Regions from separate parts of the Neobacillus sp. KR4-4 genome, predicted to be linked through region 2. Evidence: riboswitches for the same ligand, from Rfam matches in the RefSeq annotation. Region 2 holds a riboswitch; the other holds the start of a gene.
What was found. Region 2 has a riboswitch for glycine ahead of glyA (serine hydroxymethyltransferase). Riboswitches for the same ligand answer to the same signal wherever they lie in the genome.
Positions count from the first base shown of each region.

Region 1: another riboswitch for glycine. It lies ahead of gcvT (glycine cleavage system aminomethyltransferase GcvT); the one in region 2 lies ahead of glyA (serine hydroxymethyltransferase).

Region 1 is NZ_JBHHJU010000009.1:49,093-53,288, forward strand. It holds gene ACE198_RS11315 (DEAD/DEAH box helicase) at 1-1,287, opposite strand, end outside; glycine riboswitch at 1,463-1,550, shown strand; gene gcvT (glycine cleavage system aminomethyltransferase GcvT) at 1,723-2,829, shown strand; gene gcvPA (aminomethyl-transferring glycine dehydrogenase subunit GcvPA) at 2,848-4,194, shown strand; gene gcvPB (aminomethyl-transferring glycine dehydrogenase subunit GcvPB) at 4,187-4,196, shown strand, end outside.
Region 2 is NZ_JBHHJU010000014.1:36,980-41,175, reverse strand. It holds gene sdaAA (L-serine ammonia-lyase, iron-sulfur-dependent, subunit alpha) at 1-39, opposite strand, end outside; gene ACE198_RS15435 (serine dehydratase beta chain) at 39-551, opposite strand; gene glyA (serine hydroxymethyltransferase) at 566-1,816, opposite strand; glycine riboswitch at 1,921-2,016, opposite strand; gene ACE198_RS15425 (amino acid permease) at 2,225-3,613, opposite strand; glycine riboswitch at 3,955-4,056, opposite strand.

The DNA of each region.
Region 1 (4,196 bases), on a different contig from region 2:
TTCTGTCGCAATTAGAACTTGTGCATGCTTTTGAAATAATTCTCTCATCCAGTCCTTTTTCCCGCGCTTAAACCCGCCGCGAAAAGGGACAGATGTTATTCCATGCTGTTTTAAATACCATTGTAAGTACATTTGAGTGGCTCGATATTCTGTGAAAATAATCACTTTATCATTTACCTTTTGAATTAACTCTAATGCTTTTTCCGCTTTGGAATTTTTCTGAACAGCTTCGACCTTTTTCATTAAATATTGAATTTGTTCTTCGAAAGCTGGAGTTGGATTTTCCTTTTTTTGCAGCATATTCTTTAATGTATAAAAAACGGCCTCTCTGCTGCTGCATGCCTCACGCTGCAACGTCATGACTGAGAATGAACTAGTTTGTACCCAATTCCCTTCACTTTTTAAGTTTGTAATTGACTCGTAAAGATCTTTCTCCTCAGGGGTACATTCAATTGGAATCGTCTCAACATGCCGTTTTGTCCATTCGATTCCTGTATCTGCCCGCCTGTTCCGAATCATGACCTTGTTTACTAATTCTTTTAAATGTTCATCATCATTTAAGGATCGTGCATCACGCTTGTATTTTTCATAGAATGCCGTTTCGCTCCCTAAATGTCCTGGTTTTAATAACGAAACCAGATTAAAAATTTCCTCGACTCGGTTCTGAATCGGTGTTGCCGTCAACAATAAACAAAATTTCTTTTTCAGATTTTGAACAAATTCGTAGTTTTTTGTTTTGTTATTTTTTAGTTTATGTGCTTCATCAATGATGATGAGATCATAGTCTTGTTGGTAGATAATGTCGCGATGTGGATTACGTTTTGCTGTATCAATCGAGGATACGACGACATCGCACTGTTCCCACACATAGCTTTTTCTTTGTGATATAGCAGGAATGAAAAATTTGCTATTTAGCTCGGTCGACCACTGTGTAACTAAAGAAGCAGGGACAAGGATTAATACCTTTTTCACCAATCCGCGTATCATATATTCTTTTAGAATTAATCCAGCTTCAATTGTTTTTCCGAGCCCAACTTCATCAGCAAGGATAGCTTTTCCGTTCATATTTTCAATTACTTGTTTCGCTGTTTCGAGCTGGTGTGGAAGCGGGGTTAAATTAGATAAATGACTTGGTGCCAATAAACCGTTGAAATCAGGAACAACGAGATGTTTTTCTACTCCAATTGCTAGTTTAAAAAGCTCCCAATTCCCCCATGGACCATCGTTATCGATTCTATGTAAAAAATCATCCTTCCAAGAGGAATCAAATTCAATTTCGATCGACATGGTGTCAACTCCTTTTTTACAATTTCCAGCTTTATTCTTTCAAATAAAATTATTGCCCAATGTATTATTTTAATGGTAGGATGATTATAGTCTTGAATGTTTTAAATATTTTAATAAAGTAATTTATTTTATAAGTATAATTAGTATGACCAATTTGGATAATATTATAATGCGAATGATAACAAGGGGAGAGACTACCTTTGTAGCGCCGAAGGAGCAAGCAGAAATGTGAATCTCTCAGGCAAAAGAACTCTTGTTTGACGCAGCTCTGGAGAGTGCTGATTAGACATTTACAGCCACCAAAGGGGAAAGCCTTTAAAGGTAAACTTTCAGGTGCAAGGACAGAGACCTTCCTAATTTTTCATGGGAGGTTTCTGTCCTTTTTTATGGTTATCCTAAGAATAGTATGTGCCAAAGATTGAAGGGGGATTAAGAATGTCTGAATTAAAACGAACTCCGCTTTTTGATGTGTATAAGGAATGGGGAGGAAAAACCATTGATTTCGGTGGTTGGGAGCTGCCAGTTCAATTTTCCAGCATTAAAGAAGAGCATGAAGCTGTTCGCACACGTGCAGGATTATTTGATGTTTCCCATATGGGTGAAGTGGAAGTAAAAGGCAAGAATAGCTTGGATTTTTTACAAAAAATGATGACAAATGACATTTCAAAAATTAAAAATGGCGGTGCCCAGTACACGGCCATGTGTTATGAAAATGGCGGTACTGTCGATGACCTGCTTGTATATAAAATTGAGGACAATCATTACCTGTTAGTTGTTAATGCATCAAATATTGAAAAAGATTATAAGTGGCTTGAAGACCATGTAACTGGAGATGTTACTTTAGAAAACTTATCAGAAAAAACAGCGCAGCTTGCCCTTCAAGGACCACTTGCAGAAAAAGTACTGCAAAAGCTCGCTGGGAATACGGATTTGAGTGGGATTGGTTTTTTCAAATTCCAGCAAGAAGTAATCCTTAATGGGAAAAAATCCTTAGTATCAAGAACAGGATATACCGGTGAAGATGGTTTTGAAGTATATTGTGATGCAGAGGATGCAGTTGATCTTTGGAAAGATATTTTAGCAGCAGGTAAGGAAGACGGAGTAATTCCTGTTGGATTAGGTGCCCGCGATACACTGCGTTTTGAAGCAGTATTAGCACTTTATGGCCAAGAACTTTCTGCAGAAATTTCACCACTAGAAGCAGGGATTGGCTTTGCCGTGAAATTATCCAAGGAAGTTGATTTTATTGGGAAAGAAGCATTAATCCAACAAAAGGAAAAGGGCTTACCAAGAAAATTGGTAGGAATTGAAATGATTGATCGTGGGATTCCACGTCATGGGTACCCAGTATATAGTGGGGATCAGTTAATTGGTGAGGTTACAACAGGCACTCAATCACCAACTTTAAAGAAAAATATTGGTCTTGCTCTAATTAATTCGGAATTTACAGGCCTTGAATCCGTTGTTGAAGTGGAGATTCGCGGTAAACGCTTAAAGGCTACTGTCGTTCCAACACCTTTTTATAAAAGAGAAAAGAAATAACAGAAGGGAGTTAGTTTTATGAAACATCGCTATTTACCTATGACTGAACAAGATAAGAATGCTATGCTCGAGGCAATTGGTGTTTCCTCTATTGATGAACTGTTTAGCGATATCCCTGAAAAAGTAAGATTTAAGGGTGAATACAATATCAAAGCAGCTAAGTCTGAAACAACCTTAATGAAAGAATTGTTTAATATGGCTAGCAGGAACGCTGACCTAAAAAGAAATGTTTCTTTTATTGGTGCAGGTGTATATGACCATTACATGCCTGTTATTGTCGACCATGTTATTTCTAGATCAGAATTTTATACAGCTTATACACCATATCAACCAGAAATATCTCAAGGTGAACTTCAAGCAATCTTTGAATTTCAAACGATGATTTGTGAATTAACTGGCATGGATGTGGCCAATTCCTCTATGTATGATGGCGGAACAGCACTTGCTGAAGCAGCAATGCTTAGTGCGGGCCATACAAAAAGAAAAACAATTATAGTCTCTAGTGGCGTACATCCTGAAGCACGCGATGTTCTTAAAACATATGCAAAGGGTCAGTACCTCAATGTGGTCGAAGTACCTGTGAAAGATGGAGTTACGGATCTAGAAGCATTAAAAGGGCTCGTAAATGAGGATGTTGCAGCTGTTATTGTCCAATATCCAAACTTCTTTGGCCGAATCGAGCCTTTAAAAGAGCTGGAAGAAATTATCCACGCAAACAAGTCCATGTTTGTAGTTTCAAGCAATCCATTATCCCTTGGGGTGTTAACACCACCAGGTAAATTTGGTGCTGACATTGTTATTGGTGATGCCCAGCCATTTGGAATTCCAACCGCTTTTGGCGGACCTCATTGCGGCTATTTCGCAGTTACTACTAAGTTGATGAGAAAAGTTCCTGGACGTCTTGTTGGACAGACGACAGATGACCAAGGCCGTCGTGGGTTTGTTTTAACCTTGCAAGCTCGTGAACAGCATATCCGTCGTGATAAGGCGACATCAAATATTTGTTCAAACCAAGCATTAAATGCCCTTGCAGCATCTGTGGCAATGACAGCTTTAGGTAAAAAGGGTGTACGTGAGATGGCGGCTGCCAACTTACAAAAGGCTCATTATGCAAAAAATGCATTTAAGGAAGCTGGCTTTGAAGTGGTATATGATGGTCATTCATTCAACGAATTCGTTGTAAAATTAAATAAACCTGTCAAAGAAATTAATCAACAGCTTTTACAAAAAGGAATTATTGGCGGCTATGATTTGGGTCGTGATTATCCAGATCTTGTTAACCATATGCTGATTGCTGTAACAGAACAACGCTCGAAGGAAGAAATTGATACTCTAGTGAAAGAATTGGGGGATTTCCATGCATAATC
Region 2 (4,196 bases):
ACAAGCTTCAATCAGTTCTTCCATGGACTTAATTTCCATTAAATTGCCTCCATAAATACTTTCTCGTTTGGTTGGAAATGACTAGCAAGGGACGTAAAATCATCGCCTGAACTTAACCGAATATCCACTTTTCTTCCGTTAATCATAAAGATTTTGGATAAACCTCCGCCAAGGGATACCCCTCCAACTTTTACAGCCCGATTATTGCATTTGGCTGTCACAATCGTTGTATTGGGATGGTTATAAAAAGTACATTTGTCTTCAAACTCGAAATGGTACTGCATACCTTCCTCTTTTGCCCACTCCAACGAATTTTTTATTCGTGAATCGTCGGTATTCATACCAAGCAATCCGCCGATAAGCGCTTTATCTGTTCCATGTCCTTGGTACGTTTCAGCAAAGGAATCGTAAAATACGATTTTTGTCTCTTCTGGACAACGACCTAATAGTTCAAATATAAATTTTCCGATTGACACAACACCTGCTGTATGTGAACTCGAGGGCCCAACCATAATCGGGCCGATTATATCAAAGCAACTTTGAAATTCCATGGAATGTCTCCTTCTTAAACAGTAATTAACTGTTGAAATAGTGGATAGTTACCACAAATATTTTTAGTCGTTTCTTTTGCTTGTTTAAGAACTTCAAGATTACCTTTATTCTTCAGAACAGCAGCGATTACTTTACCGATCTTCTCCATATCATCCTGCTTCATTCCGCGAGTTGTTAAAGCAGCAGTTCCCATACGGATTCCACTTGTGACAAATGGGCTTGCAGGGTCAAAAGGAATCGTGTTTTTGTTAACAGTAATTCCTGCTTCTTCTAACAATTTCTCTGCTTCTTTTCCTGTTAAGTTCCACGGGCGAACATCTAAAAGAACAATGTGATTGTCTGTACCTCCAGAGACAAGGGTTGCTCCTTCTTCCTTTAACGTATCCGCAAGTGCTGCTGCATTATCAATGATTTGTTTCGCATAATCCCTAAAGCTTGGTTGTAAAGCCTCATTGAAAGCAACTGCTTTAGCTGCAATGATGTGCATAAGGGGCCCGCCTTGAATTCCTGGGAACACAGATTTATTAATCGCTTTAATAATCCCTTCATCGTTTGATAAAACGATACCGCCTCGAGGTCCTCTCAACGTTTTATGCGTGGTGCTTGTCACAACATCTGCGTATGGAACTGGCGATGGATGAAGACCAGCAGCAACGAGTCCTGCAATATGCGCCATGTCCACCATGAATTTTGCACCCACTTGATCTGCAATTTGTCTAAAGCGTGCAAAATCAATTGTTCTTGGGTAAGCACTTGCCCCTGCAATAATCAATTTTGGCTGTTCTTTTTTCGCGATTTCCTCCAGCTCATCATAATCAATCAAATGAGTGTCTTCTTTGACGCCATAAGACACAACCTCAAACCATTTTCCTGAAACACTAACAGGACTTCCATGCGTTAAATGTCCACCTTGTGAAAGGTTCATTCCCATGATTTTATCGCCAGGCTGAAGAAGTGCGAAAAAAACAGCAAAGTTAGCTTGTGCACCTGAGTGAGGTTGAACGTTTGCATATTTAGCACCAAACAGCTTTGTTAAACGATCAATTGCTGCTTGTTCTGCCACATCGACAAATTCACATCCGCCATAGTAACGCTTTCCTGGATAGCCTTCTGCATATTTATTGGTCATCACGCTTCCCATTGCTTCTAGGACATCTTGGCTAACGAAGTTTTCCGATGCAATCAACTCCAATGTTTGATGCTGACGATCCTGCTCCTTTTTAATCGCTTCAAAAATGGTTTGATCATTCTGTTGTAAACTCATGATAACTCCTCCTTGAAATATTTTTCAGGCTCCCCTTTATGCTTCAAATATCTGCTTTTTTGCACGCAAAAAAGGACAGAAGAAGGGGAAGCATGTAGCTTCATATTCCCTTCTCTGTCCTTTTTACCTGAGAGTTTAGTTCTGTTACGAACATTCCCCTTTGGTGGCATAACTTTAATGCGCTCTCCAGAGTTGCGTCCCGCTGTGGTTCCATCTACCTGAGAGATTAATTCCAAGGGTTTTTTTTGGAACTTGCTCCTTCGGTGGCGTGTAAAAATTGCACTCTCCCACAACCGTCATCCGCTCTATTTTTTTATTATTTTCAGAATAATTGTTACTGGAAGCCAAGTCAAGCTTTTTTTGAAAACGGTATCAAAAATGGATCCTAAGACATTTTTGAGTTAGGTATTAATTTTCTGCTATCTTTTCCTGATTGACTTGATCTGCATAGTTTGCCTTCATATTCCGCATCTTATAGATGGCAATTAGTAAAATAAACCAAACTGGAGTTACAAACAAGGCCACGCGAGTATCTTCTGCAAGTGCAAGCACAACCAGAACAAATGCTAGAAAAGCTAGGATCAAGTAATTAGAAAATGGATAAAACGGCAATTTAAATTTGTTTATTTTTGCTAGATCTGGTCTTGTTTTTCGGTATTTCAAATGGCTGATAATTGTAATACCCCAAATAAAGATGAAACATACGGTAGAAATACTTGTTATTAGGGTAAATACTCCTTCTGGCATAACATAGTTCAACACAACGGCAATTAAAATGACCACAGTTGAAAAGAGCAATGCATTTGAAGGTACTTTACGGGAAGTAAGTTTTGTAAATGGTACAGGTGCATTTTTATCTCTGGCAAGTGAGTATACCATCCGGCTTGTACTGAAGATGGCACTGTTACATGCCGAAGCCGCGGACGTTAGAACGACAAAATTGACAATACCAGCAGCTGCAGCGATTCCAACCGCCACGAAGACTTGAACAAATGGGCTTTTCGCAGGATTTATCGCGTTCCATGGATAAATACTCATGATGACAATAAGGGCTCCAACGTAGAAAATCAAAACTCGAATAGGAATATTATTGATGGCCTTTGGAATTACTTTTTCTGGGTTTTCTGTTTCACCTGCTGTAAGTCCTACCAGTTCAATGCCAACAAACGCAAACACAACCATCTGGAATGAAAGAATAAACCCATTTATGCCATTTGGAAACCAGCCGTCATGGCTCCATAAGTTCGTGAAACTGGATGCTCCTGCATTGGTGGAAAAGCCTTTAATAATCATGAACACACCGATGACAATGAGTGCCAGTATCGCGATAACTTTTATTAATGCGAACCAGAATTCCATTTCGCCGAAAAGCTTGACAGTAGCGAGGTTCATACCTAGCAAGATGACAAGCGCAATTAATCCTGGCATCCACTGTGGTACAGAGGGAAACCAATATTGAGTATAAAGACCAACTGCTGTTAAGTCTGCCATTGCAATAGATATCCAGCAAAACCAGTAGGTCCATCCCGTGATAAAAGCTGCCATATTACCTAAATAGTCTCTTACAAAGTCAACAAAAGAATGATAGTTCAAATTGGTTAAGAGCAGTTCCCCAAGTGCCCGCATGATCAAAAAGCAAATGACACCTGTAATTAAGTAAGCAAATAATATTGATGGACCAGCTAAATGTATAGATTTTCCGGCACCTAGAAATAATCCTGTTCCGATTGCTCCTCCAATAGCGATTAGTTGTACGTGCCTATTTTTTAGGCCTCTATCCAATTTCTGTTCCTGCATATGAATTCCCACCCTCTACTTTTTTATTTTGAAAAAGGTCAGTCCCATCCGATTAAAATTATTTCTCCTCCTTATTTTAAAAATGAGTTAATTCCTTAATCAGTAGAAAAAAGTTATAAAAAAGCCATTTAAGAAGTGTTTTTGATGGTCTTCACTTTATATGGCTATTGCTAATGTAGGGTTTAGTAGTGATTAATAATTATTTTGTTAATTTTTGCAACAAAAAAAGGACAGAAGAAGGCAATGTTTCACCTTCTCTGTCCTTTTACCTGAAAGTTTGTTTCGCATATAAGCGAATCCCCTTTGGTGGCATATCCAGAAATATGCACTCTCCAGAGCTACGTCATGTAGTGGTTCTTTTTACCTGAGAGATTAATTCCAAGGATTTTATGGAACTTGCTCCGTCGGCGGCGACATTCGTCACTCTCTCCCAATACAATCAATCGTAAAATATTAAATTATCTAAAAATTGAAAGCGTATTCACAATGCTATATTCTCATAGACATATTCCTTTGTCAATCAAATAATAAATAAAATTTAGAATTTTCCTTTTTTTAATAACAAAAAATAGCCCTAACAAAA